4 regions of the Labrenzia sp. C1B70 genome follow, and region 1 is predicted to be linked to each of the others. Evidence: predicted binding sites of a transcription regulator. Region 1 holds the regulator's gene; each other region holds the start of a gene.
The links. Region 1 encodes PhoB, which activates phosphate uptake and scavenging genes when phosphate is short. Its sites were predicted from a motif close to TGTCATNNANCTGTCAT; they were not measured.
Positions count from the first base shown of each region.

Region 2: a site for PhoB is predicted at 3,237-3,253, ahead of Q666_RS50490 (bifunctional 2',3'-cyclic-nucleotide 2'-phosphodiesterase/3'-nucleotidase). Genes of this name have one in related genera too.
Region 3: a site for PhoB is predicted at 2,163-2,179, ahead of Q666_RS52730 (glycerophosphodiester phosphodiesterase family protein). Genes of this name have one in related genera too.
Region 4: a site for PhoB is predicted at 1,953-1,969, ahead of Q666_RS41160 (esterase-like activity of phytase family protein). Genes of this name have one in related genera too.

Region 1 covers NZ_AXCE01000062.1:493,859-499,227, reverse strand. Annotated here, with positions in the region: gene Q666_RS63175 (aspartate aminotransferase family protein) at 1-752, opposite strand, end outside; gene Q666_RS63170 (GcrA family cell cycle regulator) at 1,194-1,730, shown strand; gene phoB (phosphate regulon transcriptional regulator PhoB) at 2,057-2,758, opposite strand; gene phoU (phosphate signaling complex protein PhoU) at 2,839-3,534, opposite strand; gene pstB (phosphate ABC transporter ATP-binding protein PstB) at 3,566-4,327, opposite strand; gene pstA (phosphate ABC transporter permease PstA) at 4,375-5,369, opposite strand, start outside.
Region 2 covers NZ_AXCE01000012.1:470,054-475,422, forward strand. Annotated here, with positions in the region: gene flgA (flagellar basal body P-ring formation chaperone FlgA) at 1-534, shown strand, start outside; gene flgH (flagellar basal body L-ring protein FlgH) at 535-1,284, shown strand; gene Q666_RS50480 (NAD(P)H-dependent oxidoreductase) at 1,474-2,238, shown strand; gene Q666_RS50485 (lytic murein transglycosylase) at 2,371-3,177, shown strand; gene Q666_RS50490 (bifunctional 2',3'-cyclic-nucleotide 2'-phosphodiesterase/3'-nucleotidase) at 3,384-5,366, shown strand.
Region 3 covers NZ_AXCE01000014.1:149,779-155,147, reverse strand. Annotated here, with positions in the region: gene Q666_RS52745 (YceI family protein) at 54-611, opposite strand; gene Q666_RS52740 (cytochrome b) at 635-1,219, opposite strand; gene Q666_RS52735 (YceI family protein) at 1,272-1,856, opposite strand; gene Q666_RS52730 (glycerophosphodiester phosphodiesterase family protein) at 2,280-2,999, shown strand; partial or broken gene Q666_RS66940 (hypothetical protein) at 3,365-3,871, shown strand; gene Q666_RS66780 (hypothetical protein) at 4,073-4,423, opposite strand; gene Q666_RS52725 (FecR family protein) at 4,754-5,369, shown strand, end outside.
Region 4 covers NZ_AXCE01000004.1:611,533-616,901, reverse strand. Annotated here, with positions in the region: gene Q666_RS41160 (esterase-like activity of phytase family protein) at 1-1,874, opposite strand, end outside; gene Q666_RS41155 (multidrug effflux MFS transporter) at 2,102-3,301, shown strand; gene Q666_RS41150 (arsenate reductase ArsC) at 3,337-3,846, opposite strand; gene Q666_RS41145 (metalloregulator ArsR/SmtB family transcription factor) at 3,857-4,201, opposite strand; gene Q666_RS41140 (pyridoxal-phosphate dependent enzyme) at 4,367-5,369, shown strand, end outside.

The sequences.
Region 1 (5,369 bases):
GGGAACCCGCCGCCGATACCCTTGGCGATTGCCATCAGGTCCGGTTCCACGCCCGCCCACTGGTGAGCGAACAACTTGCCGGTCCGTCCGACACCGGTCTGGATCTCGTCGAAGATCAGCAGAATGCCGTTGTCATCACAGATCTTGCGCAGCGCACGCAGGAAATCGGCCGGAATTTCGCGGATACCGCCCTCGCCCTGCACGGGCTCGATCGCGATCGCGGCCGTTTGCGGACCGATGGCATCTTTCAGCGCATCCAGGTCTCCTGCCGGCACCTGGTCAAAACCGGGAGCCTTCGGGCCAAAGCCCTCAAGATATTTCGCCTGGCCGCCAGCCGCGATGGTCGCGATGGTCCGGCCATGGAAAGCGCCTTCAAAGGTCACGATGTGGAACCGCTCGGGGTTGCCGTTGTCATAATGATAACGGCGCGCGCATTTGATGGCAGCTTCCATCGCTTCCGCGCCGGAATTCACGAACAGCACCTTGTCGGCAAAGGTTTCCGCGCACAGGCGCTGCGCCAGCCGTTCGCCATCCGGGATCTGGTGCAGGTTGGAGGTATGCCACAGCTTGGCTGCCTGATCCTGCAACGCCTTGACCAGATGCGGATGGGCATGACCGAGTGCGTTGACCGCGATGCCGGAACCGCAATCGAGGAATCGTCGGCCATCGGTGGTAACCAGCCAGACGCCTTCCCCATGATCGAAAGACAGGTTCGATCTTGCGTAATTTCCGAATAGTGCAGTCGCGGACATAACCTCGTTTGTCTCCTTTAAACGCCCCTGCTGTCCCCTGCGTCGCCCCGACGCCGGGCCGTCACCTTGAAAAGATGCCGAAGGGCCAAAACGCGACGTGCCGCCCCGATGAGGCGGCACGCAGCGGCTTTCTTATACACTGCCGGTACCATGCACTGTCAATGGAAATGGCGCACAAGACATTTCATGTGCCGCGGAGGGCGGATTTCATAAAATTCTCAATGACCTCGCCATAATTGGGGAAAAGTCGTTTCATCCCCAACTGGTTTGGGTCGAGTGGTTGCCTGACAAATTAACGTTATTGTAACCTCTCAGCAATCAGACACGAGATCTCGTGAGGCAAATCACCAAGAGGCACTAGATCTGCCAGCATTAAGCGTGCTTGCGCATGCTTAACACGGGGTTAATGGCCGCAGGACGGTCAAACTAAAGGGTGCGGCAATGAGTTGGACAAACGAACGAGTTGAGCTTCTCAAAAAGCTTTGGGGCGACGGCTTGAGCGCAAGCCAGATCGCAGGCGAACTGGGTGGTGTTACCCGTAACGCCGTGATCGGCAAGGTGCACCGCCTTGGCCTGTCCGGCCGCGCCAAGTCCACCTCTTCAAGCGCTAAGCCACGCCGGCCGCGCACCGCAGCTCCTGCAACCGGTGCAGCGCCGAAGAAACCGACGACGTCACATCCGCAGTCGATCGGCGCAACGGCCCTGAAAGCAGACATCTCGCCGGCTCCAGTGGTGGCTGCCAAGCCACGCGTAGAGCCGATTGCAGAACTTGTTCCGATCTCGCAGCGGGCTACCATCCTGACGCTGACCGAGCGGACCTGCAAATGGCCGATTGGCGACCCGGCGACCGACGACTTCTACTTCTGCGGCCGCCAGTCCGATGCCGGCGTCCCCTACTGCGCTCATCACTGCAAGATCGCGTATCAGCCGGTCGCCGACCGCCGCCGCGATCGCAAGACGATGGCTCAGGCAGGCTGATAGCCTCGCACCTAACCAATTCATGACAAAGCCCGCCGATTTGGCGGGCTTTTTTTGTTTGGGCCTTCCTTTGACCAGATGCCCGACCCCGAACAGTGACCTCCCATGGCTTGTTCTCGGCACCGCTCCATGCCGTTTCCGTTCCATCAAAACAAACCTTGTTTGACCGCTCCGCCACGACAGGGACCGCAGGATCAGCCCCGACACCGACACAACTGATGGGGTGGTCGCAGAAGAGAACCTTGCTCCGCGAAAGGCACATAACCGCTGAGAAACAAAAAGCCCGCTTGAAAGCGGGCTCCTTAATTCCATTCTGCAAGTTGCCCTCAGGCAGTGGCAGAGGTGAACTGGTCATTGAAGGCATATCCGGCACCACGGACGGTACGGATAGGATCCTTTGCCTTGCCCTTGTTCAGAGCCTTGCGCAAGCGACCGACGTGAACATCGACAGTGCGTTCATCCACGTAGACATCGTGACCCCAGACCCCATCCAGCAGTTGTTCGCGGGAGAAGACACGGCCAGGCGATGTCATCAGGAATTCCAGCAGGCGGAATTCCGTCGGCCCCAAGTGTATTTCCTTGGTGTTGCGACGAACACGGTGCGTTTCGCGATCCAGTTCGATGTCGCCGGACCGCAACATGCTGGACACCACTTCCGGGCTTGCCCGGCGCAGGATGGCGCGCACGCGGGCCATCAATTCCGGTACCGAGAAGGGCTTGACCACGTAGTCGTCGGCACCGGTCGACAGGCCGCGGATGCGCTCTGCTTCCTCACCGCGTGCCGTCAGCATGATGACCGGCAGGCGCTCGGTATCCTCGCGCGCCCGCAGGCGGCGGCACAGTTCAATTCCGGACAGGCCCGGCAGCATCCAGTCGAGCAGCAACAGATCCGGCAGGCTTTCCCGCAGGCGGATTTCCGCCTCGTCACCCCGGACACAGGACTCGACCGAGTACCCTTCCGCTTCCAAATTGTATCTCAATAGAAGGCTGAGCGGTTCTTCGTCTTCAACGATGAGCACCTTCGGCATACATCTCGCTCCAATTACCGCAACCGGCGCCGAAGCGCCGGCCGTTAAGATCTTCTGCAAATCCGACGATTACCGGCGGGTCAGACCGCGCCTGTTTCGTCGACCTTTGCCCGGTCTTCCGGCAAACGCTCGCCAGTGACCATGTAGTAGACGTTCTCGGCGATGTTCGTCGCGTGATCGCCGATGCGCTCGATGTTCTTTGCGCAGAACAAGAGATGGACGCACTGTGTAATGACCCGCGGGTCTTCCATCATGTAGGTCAGGAGTTCGCGAAAGATCGACGTGTAGATCGCGTCGACCTCGGCGTCGGCTTCCTGAACCCGGCGGGCGGCTTCCGCATCCTTGCGGGCGTAGGCATCCAACACCTGCTTGAGCTGCGAAAGAGCGAGTTCCGTCATGTGCTCCACACCGATCGCGAGCTTCTTGGATTGCAAGTCGCTGTCGATGGCGATGACGCGCTTGGCAACGTTCTTGGCAAGATCGCCAACACGCTCCAGGTCATTGGCAATGCGCGTTGCGGCGGTGATTTCACGCAGGTCCTGCCCCATCGGCTGGCGGCGGACGATCAGCTCGATCAGCTTCACTTCAAGTTCGTTGTAAAGGCTGTCCAGACGGACATCGCCCTTGATCGTCGCCTTGGCAAGCTCCAGATCCTGCGACACCAGCGCGGACACCGCATCGGCGAAAGCCTTTTCGGCAATACCACCCATTTCGGCAACCTTGCCGGCCATGGCCGTCAGTTCGTCATCGTAAGCCGAGACTGTATGTTCAGACATCCTGTGTCCCCTTCAGAAACCTAAAAAATGCTTAGCCGAAGCGGCCCGTAATATAGTCCTGCGTACGCTTGTCCTTCGGATTGGTAAAGATGTCCTCCGTCAGACCTTCCTCCACCAGAACACCCAGGTGGAAGAACGCGGTACGCTGAGACACACGGGCAGCCTGCTGCATCGAGTGGGTCACGATCACGATGGTGAAGTTTTCCCGCAGTTCGTCGATCAGCTCTTCCACCTTCGCGGTCGCGATGGGGTCAAGCGCCGAGCACGGTTCGTCCATCAGGATCACTTCCGGGCTGACGGCAATGGCACGGGCAATGCACAGACGCTGCTGCTGACCGCCCGACATGCCGGTGCCCGGCTCGTCCAGACGGTTCTTGACTTCTTCCCAAAGCCCGGCCTTCTGCAGGCTGGAGGCAACGATTTCATCAAGCTCGGACTTGTTGCGGGCCAGACCATGGATTCGCGGACCGTACGCAATGTTGTCGTAGATCGACTTGGGAAACGGGTTCGGCTTCTGGAAAACCATGCCGACCTTGGCGCGCAGCTGTACGGGATCGACCTTGGGATCGTAGATGTCCTCACCGTCGATCTTGATCGACCCTTCCACACGGCAGATGTCGATGGTGTCGTTCATGCGGTTGATCGTCCGCAGGAACGTCGACTTGCCACACCCGGACGGACCGATGAAGGCAGTCACGGACCGCGGCTGAATCTCGATGTCCACGTCCTTGATGGCGTGGGTATCGCCATAATAGACCTGCACCTTGTTCGCGGAAATTTTGCTGTCGGTCATGGTTTTCGCCTGTTCAAAATTCGGCATCTCGTTCATCGGAGCAATCCTTACCAGCGGCGTTCAAACCTGCGGCGCAGGATGATAGCGATAATGTTCATGGTCATGAGGAAGACCAGCAGCACGATGATCCCGCCCCAAGCGCGTTCATAGAAAGCCGGGTCGGCGCGTTTCGCCCACTCGTAGATCTGGGCCGGCATGGCCGAGTTCGGAGAGAAGAAACCGGCAGCCACACCGTCCGGGAAATTGGAGGCGATGAAACCGACCATCCCGATCAGCAGCAGCGGAGCGGTTTCCCCAAGCGCCTGTGCCAGACCGATAATCGTGCCGGTCAGAATGCCAGGCATTGCCAGCGGCAGGACATGGTGGAAGATCGACTGCATCTTGGAGGCGCCAATGCCAAGGGCCGCATCGCGGATGCTCGGCGGAACGGCCTTCAAGGAGGCGCGGGTGGAGATGATGATCGTCGGAAGTGTCATCAACGTCAGCACCAGACCACCGACCAGTGGTGCGGATTGCGGCAGATGCATGAACTGGATGAACACCGCCAGACCGAGAATACCGAACACGATGGAGGGAACGGCGGCCAGGTTGGAGATATTCACCTCGATCAGATCGGTGAACTTGTTCTGCGGAGCGAACTCTTCCAGGTAGATGGAAGCGGCCACGCCGATCGGCAGCGACAGGAACAGCACCACCAGCATCATGAACAGCGATCCGATCATGGACGCCCCGATGCCGGCCTGCTCCGGACGGCTGTCGGAAGCATCGGTTCCGGTGATGAAGGCCCAGTTGAAGCGCTTCTCCAGAATGCCGGCGGACTGCATCTGGTCAGCCAGATCCAGGTGTGCGGCATCCAGGTTCTTGTCTTCGGCAAGATCCTCGCGCTTGACGCGGCCCTTCAGGTAGCCGTCGACACGGGATGAGGCGATCAGCTCGAAGGTTACCGTCGTGCCGATCTTGTCCGGGTTGGCAAGTGCATAGTCACGAACCGTCGCGGCAGCCCCTGAGGAGAACAGCTTCTGCAGGTCCTTTGCCGACATGT
Region 2 (5,369 bases), on a different contig from region 1:
CGCATCGACCGGGTTGAATGGTCCCAGTCGAACGGCCGCTTCACCATCCACGCAGCTGTCGCAGTCGAGTTCGGAACCGAGCCTCTGACCCTGACCGGCGTTGCGACGGAGATGGTCGATGTGCTGGTTCTGGTGCAGCCCGTGCGCCGGGGCGACATTGTTCGTGAAGAAGACCTGAACATCATTCGCGAAGCCCGCACCAAGGTACCGGCAGGTGCCCTCACCGAAATGGAAGACATTGTCGGCAAGCAGGCCCGCACCACCTTGCGTGCGAATTCGCCCCTGTCCCGCAATGACGTCCAGCGCCCGATCCTGATCGAACGCGGTGAGAAGATCACTGTCACCTATGTCATGCCGGGCATGAAGCTGACTTCACGGGCCCAGGCCATGGATACCGGCGCCAAGGGCGACGTGATCGACGTCATGAACCTGCAGTCGCGGCGCATCGTGCCGGCGACGATTACCTCCCGCGGCCAAGTACGCGTTCACGCCGCCAATCCGATTGTTGCAAGCTTGAACAGCGAGAAAAATTAAATGCTGAGCACCTTTCCCAGACACCTGCTGGCAAGCATCGCCCTTTCCGCCCTCGCCGCGGGGTGCGGCACTGCCGACAAACTCGCAAATGTTGGCCAGCAGCCAGCCCTGAACGCCATTCAGGATCCGACCACCACTCCGGGTTACCGGCCCGTGCAGATGCCCATGCCGGAACCGCAGCAGGCCCATTACAATCCGAATTCGCTGTGGCAGTCCGGCAGCCGCGCCTTCTTCAAGGACCAGCGCGCCAGCCAGGTTGGCGACATCCTGACGGTCGTCGTCACCATCGACGACCAGGCCGAGATCGACAACAAGACCGAGCGGAGCCGGTCTGAGTCCAGCGGTGCCGATGTTGGTGGCGCACTCGGAACGGCAATCGACACCATCTTCCTGCCGGCAAGTTCTGCCGCCAGCGACCTTGCCAACGTCAACAGCAACTCCAGCTTCTCGGGCGACGGCAGCGTTGACCGCAACGAAGTCCTGCAGACCACCGTCGCCGCCGTGGTGACCCAGGTTCTGCCGAACGGCAACATGGTGATCGAAGGCCGTCAGGAAGTTCGTGTGAACTTCGAAGTCCGCGAGCTGATCGTCGCCGGCATCGTCAGACCTGAAGACATTACGTCGGATAACCGCATCGCCAGCGAGCAGATCGCCGAAGCGCGGATCGGATATGGTGGCCGCGGCCAGATTACCGACGTCCAGCAGCCACGGGTCGGCAACCAGGTGCTGGATATCCTGCTCCCCTTCTGATCCCAAACCTTTCACAGTCCCCCGGCCGAATCCGGCGACGCGTTCTAGAAGCGCCGCCGGCCCGGCTGATGACGGGCACGATGTCTCGCTCCCCGAGCATCGTGCCCGTTCTCATTTCCAGGCCGGAAAAGACCGTTTAGGGTGTGGCCCGTTACCTGATTTGTCGCTCATTCCGGAAGACCCTACCGCGTGACCACCACCCTCATCGTTCTCGCCCACCCTGCTCAGACTTCCTTCAACGCTGCCTGGGCGCGCGCAACCGAAGCCGCGTGCCGAGCTGAAGGCGATGAGGTGCTTTGGTCAGACCTCTACCAGCTTGGCTTTGATCCGGCGGAGCGCGCAGCGCACTACGCAGAGGAGATCGTCACCGAACCTTACGACGTTCTGAAAACACAGGAAGCGGCCTCGAAAACCGGAAACCTTCCGTCGGTCATTACGGAAGAAGTCGAGAAGCTGCGCCAGGCGGACCGGATCGTGTTTCATTTTCCGGTGTGGTGGTTCGCCCCACCTGCCATCCTGAAGGGCTGGTGCGAGCGCGTGCTGGCCAACGGCGGCCTGCACGACACTTCCAACCGTTTCGATACCGGCCATTTCAGGAACAAGCCCGTTCTCTTCTGTGTCACGACCGGATCCAAGGCGAGCGAAAGTGCCCACAACGGCAAGGAAGGCGACATTCAGATGCTGCTTTGGCCGCTCGCCTACACACTGCGCTATCTGGGTTTCGATGTTCTGGTTCCCAGGATCGTCCACGGTGTTCACGGTTATCACAAGGGGGCGGCACGGGACGACCTGGAAACGCGACTTCAAAACGAGATCGAAGGCCACCGGGAGACGATCGCAAGGTTCGCAACGCTGCCGAAGATCAGCTTCAATGCCGACAGCGAATTCGACCGCGCCGGCACCCTTAGCCCGGGCGCGCCATCTCACAGCCACTTCATCCGGCACGACCCCTGATTTTGCGGCAACCGGAAAAGACGAGACCGGATTTGTCCGCCTCCACTCCTCTTTTTCCTCTATCTGCCGGATGACGCTACCGCTTTTTCGGATAGAATGCCGGTAATCTTACATTGGCCCAGCGGGGATTCGATGCGCCTCCTTTCTGCATTCGTCTTTGGTTTTGTTCTTCTGTCCGCACCTTCTGCCTGGAGTGCAAGCTGCGGCAATGGCCCGGGTGGTTTTGAAGCCTGGAAACAGTCGTTCATTGCAAATTCCCAAAGCTACGGCCTTAAGAAAAGGGTCGTTGAATCGTCCCTCAAGAACGTGAAATACAACAAGAAGGTGGTCTCGCTCGACCGGAACCAGAAATCCTTCAAGCTCAGCTTCAACCAGTTCTATGCCAAGCGGGTCAACAACGCGATGATCCGGCGGGGCAAGCAGCTCGGCAAGACCTACGCCCGCATCTTCCGTGGCATCGAAAAGAAATACGGGGTCCCGGCGCCTGTACTGCTGGCGATCTGGGGGCTTGAAACCAACTACGGCAGCTTCTCCGGCAACATGCCGGTCCTGCAATCCCTTGCCACGCTGGCCTATGATTGCCGCCGGTCCGATTTCTTCACCGCCGAACTGGTCGCCGCGCTCAAGATCGTGCAGGGCCGTGACATGCAGCCGGCCGAAATGAAAGGGGCCTGGGCCGGCGAACTCGGCCAGACCCAGTTTCTCGCCACCAGCTATGTCCGTTATGCGGTCGATTATGACCGCGACGGCCGCAAGGACCTGATCCGCTCCATTCCCGATGTGCTGGCTTCCACCGCAAATTATCTTGCCCAGAAAGGCTGGCGCCGCGGCCAGGGCTGGGGCCCGGGCACTGCCAATTACAACGTTCTCAAGCAATGGAACAAGGCCAGTGTCTACGTGGAAACGATCTCGGTCATGGCAGGCCAGATCAGCGAGTAGACCCCGCTCGACGACCCATAAACCTGCTTGACAAAACTGACGATCCGGGCAGCAATTTGCGTCATACGGTTGTAATCCTCGCGGACCAAAACCGTGTGCCGCGGAAACATGCCGCCCGGCGGGCACCGGCAGCTGTCGGTCCGGCTCGCGCTGTTCCGCAAGGCTAAACAACACCAATCGCCGAGCGACCGAACAGGAGCCATTCCATGTCCAGTATCAAAGACTTTTCGATTTCACGGCGCACCCTTTTGATGGGCGCGGCGGCAACTGGCTTCACGGCAGCTCTGCACCCCTATTCGGTTCTGGCCAAGGAAGGTACGGCTCACCTTCGCCTGATGGAGACCACTGACCTCCATGTCCATGTTTTCCCTTACGACTATTACAGCGACAAACCTGTCGACACCGCCGGCCTCGCCCGAACAGCCACACTGATCCGCGATATCCGGAACGAGGCGACAAACTCGGTTCTGGTCGACAATGGCGACTTTCTGCAAGGCAACCCGATGGGGGACTATGTCGCCTATGAACGCGGCATGAGCGAAGGCGACCTGCACCCAGTCATCAAGGGCATGAACGTCCTTGAATTCGACGCGGCAACACTCGGCAACCACGAATTCAACTACGGCCTGGACTTCCTGATGAAGGTGCTGGCCGGTGCCAATTTCCCCGTCGTCTGCGCCAATCTTGTCAAGGGCAGCGCGCTGGCCGGCAACCCGCGAGACGACGCCCTTTTCCTGAAGCCCTATGTGATCGTTGAAAAACAAGTCACCGACGGTGCCGGCAAGTCCTATCCGATCAAGATCGGCTTCATCGGCTTCGTGCCACCGCAGATCATGAACTGGGACCGCCGCCACCTGGAAGGCAACGCCAATGCGCGTGACATTATCGAAACCGCCAAGGCCTTCGTCCCGGAAATGCGCGAACAGGGCTGCGACCTTGTAATCGCCCTCTCCCACTCGGGGATTGATGCCAACGATTATTCCGAAGGCATGGAAAACGCCTCCCTGCACCTTGCCGGCGTGGACGGGATCGACGCCGTCTTTACCGGTCACCAGCATCTGGTCTTCCCCGGTCCCCAGTATGAGGGACTGCCAGGTATCGACAGCGAGAAAGGCACGTTGTTCGGCAAGCCTGCCGCGATGGGCGGTTTCTGGGGATCGCATCTGGGCGTCATCGACCTGATGATCGAGCGCGACGGCAACGGCTGGCGTGTCGCCAATTTCATGACCGAAGCACGCCCGATCTACGAAAAAGAAGGTCGAACGGTGACACCTCTGGTTGAAAGCCAGCAAGATGTACTCGATGCGGTGAAGGAAGATCACGAGGCAACCCTTGCCTATGTCCGCCGCCCCGTCGGCAAGACGTCGGCTCCCTTGCATTCCTATTTCGCCCTCGTGGCCGACGACCCGAGCGTCCAGATCGTTTCAAAGGCGCAGATCTGGTACATCGAACAGATGCTGAAGGGTACGGAATGGGAAGGCCTGCCGGTACTTTCCGCAGCAGCGCCTTTCAAGGCCGGCGGTCGTGGCGGCCCGGACTACTACACCGACGTTCCGGTCGGCGATGTCGCCATCAAGAACGTGGCCGATCTCTACCTGTATCCGAACACCATTCGCGCGGTCGCCATCAAGGGCAGCACGGTGAAGGAATGGCTGGAACGTTCAGCCGGAATTTTCCAGGAAATCGAGCCCGGCAAGGCCGACCAGACACTGATCAACCCGGAGTTTCCAAGCTATAATTTCGATGTGATCGACGGTGTCACCTACCAGATAGACCTGAGCCAGCCATCGAAATACGACGCGAAAGGCGAAGTCCTCAATCCGGACGCCAGCCGCATCGTGAACCTGGAATTCAACGGCGCACCGCTTGATCCTGAAGCAACCTTCGTGGTCGCGACCAACAATTACCGTGCAGGTGGCGGTGGCAATTTCCCCGGCATCAGCGACGACGTTGTCGTTTTCATCGGCCCGGACACCAATCGCGACGTCCTGGTGCGCTACATTGTCGAACAGGGCACGATCAACCCTTCGGCAGATGCCAACTGGTCGTTCAAACCGATGCCGGATACCAGCGTCCTGTTCGAAACCGGCCCGGGTGGCACGGAACACGCCGCCTCCGTGGAAGGTGTCCGGATCGAACCGGCAGGCGACGGTGCAGATGGTTTTGCCCGTTACCGGATCACGCTTTGAACG
Region 3 (5,369 bases), on a different contig from region 1:
CCGCAGCCTGATCAAATGGTCGGAGCCGGAAGTCTTGGTTGCCGAAGGCGATGTCAGCGGATCGCCGTAAGATCCAGGGTAACGGTGACGATATCTCCGACCGTGTCGGTGCCGACGCCGCTGCCAAGCTGATAGTCGAGCCTGTTGACGATGGCCGTCCCCTTAGCTGTGGCGGTGTCACCCGCGATGTCCAGGGTGAAATCCATCTCGACCGGCTGGGAAATTCCCTTGATGGAGAGCGTGCCCTGTGCCCGGTAGCTGTTGCCTTCGACAAGCTCGACGGTGTCGGACGTGAATTCGGCCGTCGGGAAGTCCCCGGCGTTGAACCAGTCCTTGCCAGGCAGGGTGCCATCGAACTGGGCGTTGCCGGTGGTGGCGCTCATGGGTTTGATTTCAGCGCTGATCTTGGCGGTTTCAGGGGCCGCAGGATCAAAATCGATGTCTGCTTCCCACGACGCGAAGACGCCAGTCAGCGTGCCGCCGCCCTGTTTGACTTCAAAGCCGAGCTTGCTCTTGTCCGGATCGACTTTCCAGGTGTCGGCAAACGCCGGTGCGGTGAAGGTCGTCGCCGACAGGACTGCAACGGCATATGTAAAATGCTTCAATGTCATCTGCGGATTTCCAGTTCGTGTTGTCAGCTATCGGCCTTGGCGGGTGCGGTTGAAATCATGCGTTTCAACGTGGCGTCGCGGGCGATGAAGTGGTGTTTCAGCGCAGCTGCGACATGGACGGCAATCAGCGCAATCAGCAGATAGGCGCCGTATTCATGCAGCAGCTTGAAGAAGGTTTCCGCCTGTTCCTGCGAACCAAGCACACCTGGAACCGGCAGATGCGGCACTGGCCAGGTGTTGAACAGGATGGTCGGAATGCCCCACGGCGAGGCCGACACCATGAACCAGCCGGTCAGTGGCAGTGCAAACAGAAGCGCGTACAGGCCGACATGTCCCAGATGCGCCCCGGCCTTTTCCAGCGGGTGCATGTTGTCAGGCAGTTTCGGCGAAGGGTTGAGAAGGCGCCAGACAAGACGGACCACGGCAAGCGTCAGCACCACAAAGCCGATCGACTTGTGCAACTGATAGAGTTCAAAGGTTGCCTGTTCAGTCGGGGGAAGCTGGTGCATGTAGAGGCCGAGGCCAAGCATGCCGATGATCAAGACTGCCATCGTCCAATGAAACGCAATGGCGATTCTTCCATACCCGGTTGAAGTGTTGCGCAGCATGGCGGCTCCTGGAAAACGGAGGCCGGTCTGTCCGGCCTCCGAGGGTGTTCACTTAGTTGGTCGCGTCGGACTTGAGCGCTTCGGAATGGAAGGTCACGGTAATGTCGTCACCTACATAGGGAACATACATGTCCATTCCATAGTCGGAACGCTTCAGAACTGTGGAAACGGCAAAACCGGCAGCTTCCTTCTTCGCCATCGGGTGCTCACCAAGTGCAGTGACATCAACGGTCAGGGTCACCGGCTTGGTGATGTCCTTGATGGTCAGGTCGCCGGTCACTTCCAGCTGGTTGTCGCCGGTCTTTTCGACCTTGGTGCTCTTGAAGGTCGCCTTCGGGAATTTTTCAGCGTCAAAGAAGTCCGCGCTCAGGAAGTGCGCGTTACGCTCTGCCCAGAACGTGTCGAGGCTGCCGACGTCGATCGTGAATTCGATGGAGGAATTGGCAGGCGTGTCCTTGTCGATCAGCAGCGTGCCTTCCCATTCGCCGAAACGGCCTTCGGTCGTGGAGTAGCCAAGGTGGTTATAGGAGAAAGCCAGGTTGGCGTGGGACTTGTCGAAGTCGTAGGCCACCGGTTCGGCAAGGGCGGTGCCTGCAACGAGGGAAAGGGCAAGCGCAGAAGCTGCGAGACGGATCATGATCAAACCTCATAGATGTTACCAGAAGCGTTCGCTCATGAACGCTGCAGACTGGAACATAGGAAGAAAATTGTGCGGTGCAATTTGACTGACTGTTCGTAAATGCTGAACAATAATTCAGTTGATTTCTTCACCGTTAACTGTGTGGCTTTGGAAAGCTTTTCAAGCGTCAGGGGGATAGAAAGTCGACCCTGCGGTATTGGGTGAGAATCGCGATAGAGTTCCGAGCCTGAAGTGAATTGTCCAGTCATTCAATTAAGGGTTGTCGCGGCCGGTAAGCACATGAAATTGCGAGGGAAGTTGCAGTGTCATCATTTCATCAAGAATTTCAGGCACCTGTTTCATCGACTTCCCTCTAGAGTGGCCGTTTGCCAGCCCTATCCAAGCTCCGGATATCACTCTGGAGACACAGGAGACCTAACCGTGAAACAAGCCGTCGTTGTGTGCCACCGCGGAGCCAGCCTTCAGGCTCCGGAAAACACGATTGCCTCGCTCGAGGGAGCAATTGCGCTTGGCGCCGAGGTTGTCGAGTTGGATGTTCGGCCGTCCAGGGATGGCATCCTCTACGTGATGCACGATGCAACTGTTGACCGGACGACGGATGGAAGTGGCCGAATTTCGGATATGACTTCCGACGAAATTGACCTTCTTGATGCAGGGAACTGGTTCAAGGAGACCTTCAAGGGCGAGCGAGTTCCAAGGCTCGACGCGTTTCTGGATACCTGCAAGGGCCGTATTGGCACCTATGTTGAGATCAAGGAAGGCGATCCGGCGGAAATTCGCGACATGCTGGCAGTCCGCGGCATGCTGAGCGACGCCTGGACGTTTTCGTTCGATCAGGCAATCCGCGCTGAAGCCCGTGCAAAGGTACCGGATCTGCGACGCATGGTTCTTTACGCTCACGTTGGTTCGGTCGAGCGCGCCGTTGCCCAGGGTGCACATATCCTGGAATTCCATGAAGATGACCTGGAAGAGAACCTCATAAACGAGGCAAAGCAGGCCGGATTGATTACGCAGATGTTCTACGCCGGGTCTGAACGAGCCGTTTTCGAGAAAGCCGTGCGCTGCGGCGTCGAACAAATGAACATCGACCAGGTCGAAATTTTCAAGTCCGTGGAAAAAGAGCTTTTGGCAACAGTCTGACGCTCCAGCGTGATGCAACTTGCACTGCGACGGAAATCATTGACTGGCGTGGCCGGGAACTTACGGGTTCCTGGCCGATTTGTTTTGGATTGATTGAAAAAATATTTTGAGCCTCATACGCCATTTCGATCAGGGATCGCAGGTATCTATGATTGTGATTTTTCTCTAGTAATCCTAAAATACAATCTTAAATAGTTTTAATATTAAAATTTTATCTAATATGGAAAAAAGTTGGAAACGTTAGATGATAGAACAATTTTTACTAAAAGAATGAAATAAAAAGGTTTCCCATTATAATTCAAGTCTTGTTAACGGGGGCGGAATAGCTTGCCGAGCTTCTGAAGCCGGGCCAAGAGAGGGCTCCCATGTCCAACAAAATAAACGTCAATCGCTCAGGTCAGGCCAGTTGCATGGCAGCAAAAGCTGATGACGTTGGACAGTTCTGGGATCGCCGGATGCGGTTGGCAGCGTCGCTTCTGCTGGCTGCCCTTATGGCCTTCTGGTTTTCTCAACAGGCATTGTCGCAAGACGTGGAGACGGGTGGCACGCCGTGGCACTGGTCGGTCGAACGCGTCAGCGGCCGGGTCATGGTGCAAACGCGTACCGGCGAGACCTTTGCTGTCAAGCGTGGCATGACGGTGCGCAAGGGATGGAAGATCAAGACCGGCGGTGGGCGTGTAGTCATCAATCGGGGTGAAGAAACATTCGTTGTTTCTCCAAATTCTGTTGTGACGCTTGAGCCGAAGGGCGTCCTGATCAAGCGAATGGTCGTCTACCAGGACCGTGGTCAGGTAGATGTGGACGTAAAGCGCCGGTGGTATCGGCATTTCAAGGTGGAAACCCCTTTCCTTGCCGCTGTTGTCAAAGGAACTCAGTTCAGGGTTAAGGTTGGCAACAGGACTGCGTCGGTCAATGTGGGGCGGGGCGTTGTCGGTGTTCATGATTTTGCATCCGGAGATCGTGCCGACGTGGGCGCCGGTCAGGCGGCCGCAACCAACCCTTCGCGCCGCGTCGGTCTATCCGTCAGCGGGAAGAACAAGCCTGAAGTGCGTTCTGGCCCCAAACGGGCCCCTTCATTCGAAACGCGCGTAGTGAAAAACGTGCCAGCTACCAAAGCTGAAGCAAGAGTTGCCAATGGCGGCAACCGGGGCAATGCTGGAAATTCCCGCTCGGGGAACAACGGCAATGGCAACTCCGGTGGCAATGGCAACGGGAATTCCGGTGGCAACGGCAATGGCAATTCCGGTGGCAACGGCAATGGCAACTCCGGCAGCAACGGGAATGGCAATTCCGGCGGCAACGGCAATGGCAACTCCGGCAGCAACGGGAATGGCAATTCCGGCGGCAATGGCAATGGCAATTCCGGCGGCAATGGCAACGGCAATTCCGGTGGCAACGGAAATGGCAAGGGTCGGTAACGCCACTCCGTCTGTGAAAAGGCATCGCCCGGGATATTAAGTCTCGCTGCTGCTGAAGGCGTTCCAGGAATATGACGACAAGCAATCCGTATTGCCGGACGCAAGTCGTGGAGGTCGGGCTGGGTAACTCCGTATGTTACGGAAGATTACCTAGCTCCTTTCTGTTTTGAAGTAGTCGTTTATCGCAACTAGTGACGAGCATAGGCAATATTTTCCGCCTGTCTTCACGTTGGGTTAAACGCTGAAATGCTACACAGGATGTGTAGAGCTCAATAAACCTGTCCGTGGGTTCTGCGCACGGCATTGACATTCAGTCGTAACGTGTTGAAGAGCAAGATGAAAAAAGACGCTATGTATTCAGTTGAGCGGAAAGCAGGATCACTTCTGCGGGTCCTCTTGCTTGCAGCTCTGGTCCTGTTTCCTGCTGCTGCGAATGCTTCGGACTGGGTCGTCAAACGTGTGTCCGGCATCGTTTATTTCGTTGCGCCTGGCGTGGAAGCATTCCGTGTCAAAAAGGGCATGGTGTTTGAAAAAGGCTACACCATCGGAACCAGGGCAGGTGCCCGCGCTCTCATAGGCAGAGGCGGCGAAACCATTGCCGTTGGGCCAAACACCACCTTTGCCATGTCATCATTCCGCAGCAATGGAACAAAGACCACACTGTTGCAGAGAAAGGGAACGATCGAGGTCGATGTAGAAAAACGGCAGCAGCCGCATTTCACCGTCGAAACCCCGTTCTTTGCCGCTGTGGTCAAAGGTACGCGATTTGAGGTCAATGTGCAGGGCAAGCAGGCACGCGTTTCCGTCGAACGTGGCGTCGTCGCTGTGGAAGATTTCGCCTCCGGCGACAGGGTGGACCTGACAGCCGGTCAGGCTGCAGCCAGTGCACCGTCGAACCGGGTTGGCCTGTCTGTAAGCGGTCGCACCAAACCGACCGTAAAACCTGGAGCCA
Region 4 (5,369 bases), on a different contig from region 1:
CAGCCGCCGGCTGCGCTCTTCGGCTTGTCGAGCGGATAGTGAACGAAGCCCCAGGACTTGTCGGCCGGGTTGTAGATGGCCAGCTTCACCATGCCCTTCGGGTCGTCTTTCCATTCACGCTGAACGGCGACGGCCACCAGCGTCTTGCCGTCCATTTCGAACTCGGCAACGCCTTCAAAGGAGAAACGCGCGGACTGGGCGTTCAGCTCTTCCGGAAGCGTGATTTCTTCCTGAACCTGACCGTCGGTGCCGACCTTCAGCAGCAGGTGCTGCAGTTCCTTGTCCGGATTGCCCTCGGAAGCCAGCCAGAAGCCGCCATCCTTGGAAACAGAGATGCCTTCCAGGTCCAGTTTTGCCTGCTTGCCACCCTGAACGGTTGCATAGGCAACGATTTTTGCCGGTTTGGAAGAGATGTCCAGCGTGTAGATGCGGGCGTCGTCATAGAAGCTGTCGCTGACGGCGTAGAGCTTGTTGCCGTCTTCCGGGTCTGCAGCCAGTGCGGACAGTGCGCCCCAGCCGATCGGCGCGCCTTTTTCCGGGTCGGTTTCGGACACGACCATCGGGTAGGACGGGGCTTCCGCACCAAACTTGTAGAGGGAGACCTGCGCACGAACGTTGTCTTCCGCACTGTCGACCTCGTTGGCAACCACAAACAGGTCACGGCTCGGGATCGCAAGTGAGCCTTCCGGACCGACGTGTGTCGGCAGGAACTGGACGAATTCCGGCTCGGCGCCGGTGTCCTTGTAGACAGCGACGAAGTTGCCGCGTTCGGAATTGACGAAGATCAGCTTTTCACCGCCGAATTCACCAACCGTCACACCTTCCGGCTCGGTGCCCTTCTTGGACGCGCGCTTGGCCGGATAGTGGCCGTTGGCCATGCCAAGGTGTTCCATCTGGTTGCCGCTGTCGAACAGGACCTCGCCCTTGGTGTTCCAGATGGTGAAGCCGCGCGAACCGCCTTCGTAGTCGCCTTCGTTGGCGGTCACGAAACGCTCGTCGTCGATCCAGGCAACCGCATCCGGCTCACGCTTGACGTTTTCGGTCGAACCGGAGGCATCGCTCATGCGCGCCTTGGAAACCGGAATGTTTTCAGCCGAAGCCGTACCGGCGGAGAAATGGCTGACAACTTCACCGGAGGCCAGATCGACCACGGCGATATGGTTGTTTTCCTGCAGCGTGACGACAACCTGGTTCTGGGAGTTGATAGAAACGAACTCCGGCTCCGGATCGGTCGGCGCGACTTCTGCAAGACCCGTCAGGTCGACAATGCGGACCGCGTCACAGTTGGTCGGCGTGCCGGTTTCGTCCAGATCGAAGATCGCCAGATGGCCGGCCGGCATCTGCGGGATCACGCCGTCGTTCAGATCTTCGTCGCGCTCGTTCTCGATGGCGATCGCAACGAACTTGCCATCCGGAGAGATGGCAACGCTGTCCGGCTGACCCTTGGCATCGCACTTCGCCGTGATACCAAGACCGTCGAGAGCGATCACGGCCAGATGGCCGGACGCATTGACGTAGTCTTCGGACGTGTTGACGCCGGCATAGGCGAATTTTTCGCCGACGGCGACCGAAGTCGGCTCACCACCAAGCGCGGTGCGGCCCATCGGCTGCAGGTTCAGCGGGTTTGCCGCATTGACGAAAACAATGGCTTCGCCCGGGCTGTCGGTGAAGACGAGCGTGCGGCCGTCCTTCGTGGCGTAGATGATTTCGGCAACGGTTTCGGTGGCCTGATCCACGCCTTCCGGCAGGGTCTTGTAGACCGGGAATGTGTTGATACGCTCGAAATACTCTGCCTGTGCTGCCGACACGGCGCCAAGGCCGAACAGGACTGAAAGGCTGACACCTTTTAAAAAGCGCCCACGAAGGTCCGCCATTGCACTCGCTCCCACAAAATATCGGGTTGATGGTGCGCGCAAGCTAGTGGCCCTGATTACAATATCGGTGACAGTTGCATGAAGCTTTCATGACAACACCCGGCAAGCCTTGAATTTGCATTTCGAGCACTTACATCATATCAAGGCCGGGCGGTGATCTCCGCCACCTCCATCTTCCAGACTTTCCCGCATTTGTGCCTCCGGCGCATTTTTCATCGGATTTTCCAATGCAGATCGGTTTTGTCCGCTCCGCCATTGTGCTGGGGCTTCTCGCTGCTGTCGGTCCATTTGCCATCGACCTCTATCTGCCCGCCATGCCGGAAATCGTGCAGGCATTGCAGACGGACGACGCTGCGGTTCATATGACCTTCACGGTCTATTTCATCGCTTTCGGGTTAGCCCAGCTGATCTACGGTCCGCTGGCAGACCGGTTTGGACGCAAGCTGCCCGCCTTCCTGGGCCTGATCGTCTTCCTCATCGGATCGGTCATGTGCGCGACCGCAGTCGACGTTTCAGCCCTGACATTCGGCCGTTTCGTGCAGGCGCTTGGTGCCGGCGCGCCGATGGTCATCGTGCGGGCCGTGGTCCGCGACCTCCACACCGGACCAAAGGCGACCAGGCTGATGGCTCTGGTGATGCTGGTCTTCAGCGTTTCGCCGATGCTTGCACCGCTCGCCGGCAGCCTGATCATCCAGTTCGGCAGTTGGCGCCTGATATTTGTGGCCCTGGGCGTAATTTCCCTTCTCGCCATGCTGCAAATGGCCTTCCTGCTGCCCGAAACGCTACCGGCCGAGCGCCGGGGCAAGATCGACCCGACAGCGATGCTGCGCAGCGCCATCTACCTGATGCGTGACAGCAGGTTCATGGGTCTGACGCTGATCGGTGGCTTCTCGCTTGCGAGTTTCTTCGTCTTCATCGCCGCAGCGCCGCTGGTCTACATGACCCAGTACCAGTTGACGCCGACAGCCTTCAGTCTTGTTTTCGCGCTGAACGCGATCGGCTTCTTTGCGTCTTCCCAGTTTGCCGCCTCGCTTGGTGAGCGCTTCGGCATGGGCAGAGTGGCATTGAAGGCCGTCAGCGGATTTGCGGCAGCCAACGTCCTGCTGGTCATTCTTGTGTGGAGCGGCATCGACGACCTGCCGGTTCTGATGGCGCTCTTCTTCATCGGCAACACCTGCCTCGGCCAGGTCATTGCTCCGGTGATGGTCATGGCGCTGGAAGAACATGGCGAACATGCCGGCATGGCATCCTCCCTTGGGGGCACCTTCCAGATGGTTGCCGGTGGCGTGATGATCCTCGTCTGCAGCCCGTTCTTCGACCGGACAGCTTTGCCATTGGTTGGCGCGGTTGCCGCCTGTGCGCTCATCGCCCTGGTCATCGCACTGCTGACCCTGCGCACATCGCGCGAAGGCCAGGCCGTCGCCTGAGGCGATATTCCCGAAACAGGTACGCCGGAGCAGCCTTACACGGGCTCTTCGGCAGACTGACCGATTTGATCGAGTTTCTTCTGCAGGGACAAACGGTCAAGCGAAGACATCGGCAGGTTCACGAACACCGAGATCCGATTGCTGAGCATCCGGAAGGCCTCGTTGAATGCGACAGCCCTTTCGCTGTCGCTTCCGGAAACGGCTGCCGGATCCGGCAGGCCCCAATGGGCTGACATCGGCTGGCCAGGCCAGACAGGGCAGGTTTCCTTGGCCGCATTGTCGCAAACGGTAAAGACGAAATCCATGACCGGGGCATCCGGCGCGGCGAACTCTGCCCAGTCCTTCGAGCGCAGCTCATCCGTCTTGAAATTGAGCTTGCTGAGCAAGGCAAGCGCTTCCGGACGCACCGCTCCAGCCGGTTGTGACCCGGCAGAAAACGCCCTGAAGCGGCCCTGCCCCTCCCGGCTCAGGATCGCCTCCGCCATGATCGACCGGGCGGAATTGCCCGTGCACAGGAAAAGCACGTTATAGACATCGCCGGACATTTGGTCCCCCTTAACCTGAACAGGTCTCTCCGCAGGCAATCGTCTCGATGACCTGCGCACAAAGTTCCGGATGACCACCACAGCAATCGGCCATCAGAAACGTCAGCAACTCACGTATGCCGTCAAGGTCCGCGAAGTACCGGATCGACCGCCCCTCGCGTTCATTGCGGATCAGCCCGGACTGAAGCAGAACAGCAAGGTTCGCCGACATCGTGTTCTGCCGAACGTCCAGCGCCTCGCCGATCTCGCCGGCGGTCATTCCTGCGTCACCAGCCCGGATCAGCAGCCGGAAGACTTCCAGTCTGGTTTTCTGGCTGAGCGCCCCAAAAGCGCTCAGCGCATCTTTCATATCCATAATTCATGATATTTCGATTCATCTGCAACAGGCAAGTCTTTTTCGCAACCGGTCTCAACATCTCGGACACGGCCCGATCTGGTTCGTAACCGTCATTTTCAGCAAGTCGCTTGCAACCGGCCTTCAGAGCTGTTGACCTGCCCGGGAAACCGCGCGGGGCAGATGATGAAAACACTGAAAAATCCTTTCCTCGGCAAAGGCCTTTCCGAGCAAAGCGGGCTTGCGGATGGATCCGTGTCGCAGGACGTCGCCGGAGCAGAGAACCTTTTTCGGAAATGCCCGCGTGCGGATGAAACCCCGCTGCTGATTGCGAATGACCTCGCGGCCGGTCTTGCTATCGGCAACCTTGCCCTTAAAGACGAACGGCAACGCATGGGTCTTGGCAGCTTCAAGGCACTTGGCGCGGCCTATGCGATTGCCAAACTGGCGGACAGCCGTGTTCGGGGCGGACTTGCCCAGTCGCACGCTTCCGCGCTGACCGGCAGAACCTTTGTCTGTGCGAGTGCCGGAAACCACGGCATGTCCCTAGCGGCAGGCGCTCCGCTGTTTGGGGCCAAGGCCGTCGTCTTCGTGGCCGAAACTGTTCCAAGTGCCTTTGAGGCCCGCCTCAAAGCCCGGGGCGCTGATGTTGTCCGGGCCGGAGCCACCTATGAAGACAGCATGGCGGAAGCCCGGAGACGCGCCGACGCCGAAGGCTGGACCTTGCTGCCGGACAGCACCTGGCCGGGCATGACCGCCGCCGGACACGACGTCATGGAGGGCTATCTTGTGATGGCCGCGGAAATTGCCCGGCAGATCAAGACACCGCCCACGCATGTCTTCCTGCAGGCGGGTGTCGGCGGACTTGCCGCCGCCTGTGCCGTCGGCGCTCGCCTGACTTGGGGCCGCGATGTAACCATCGTCGTGGTGGAGCCGGAATACGCACCCGCCCTCATGGCCAGCATCGAAGCCGGAAAACCCGTCACGGCGCCCGGCCCGGTGTCGAACATGGGCCGGTTAGACTGCAAGGAACCCTCGCATCTGGCGCTGAAGCACCTGGCCAGCGAAGCCGATTTCTTCGTGACCGTTTCCGACAGCGAGGCGGCGGAAACGGTCGACTGGCTGGGCAACAACGGCATTGCGACGACGCCATCCGGTGCGGGCGGTATCACAGCCGTTCGACATGCAG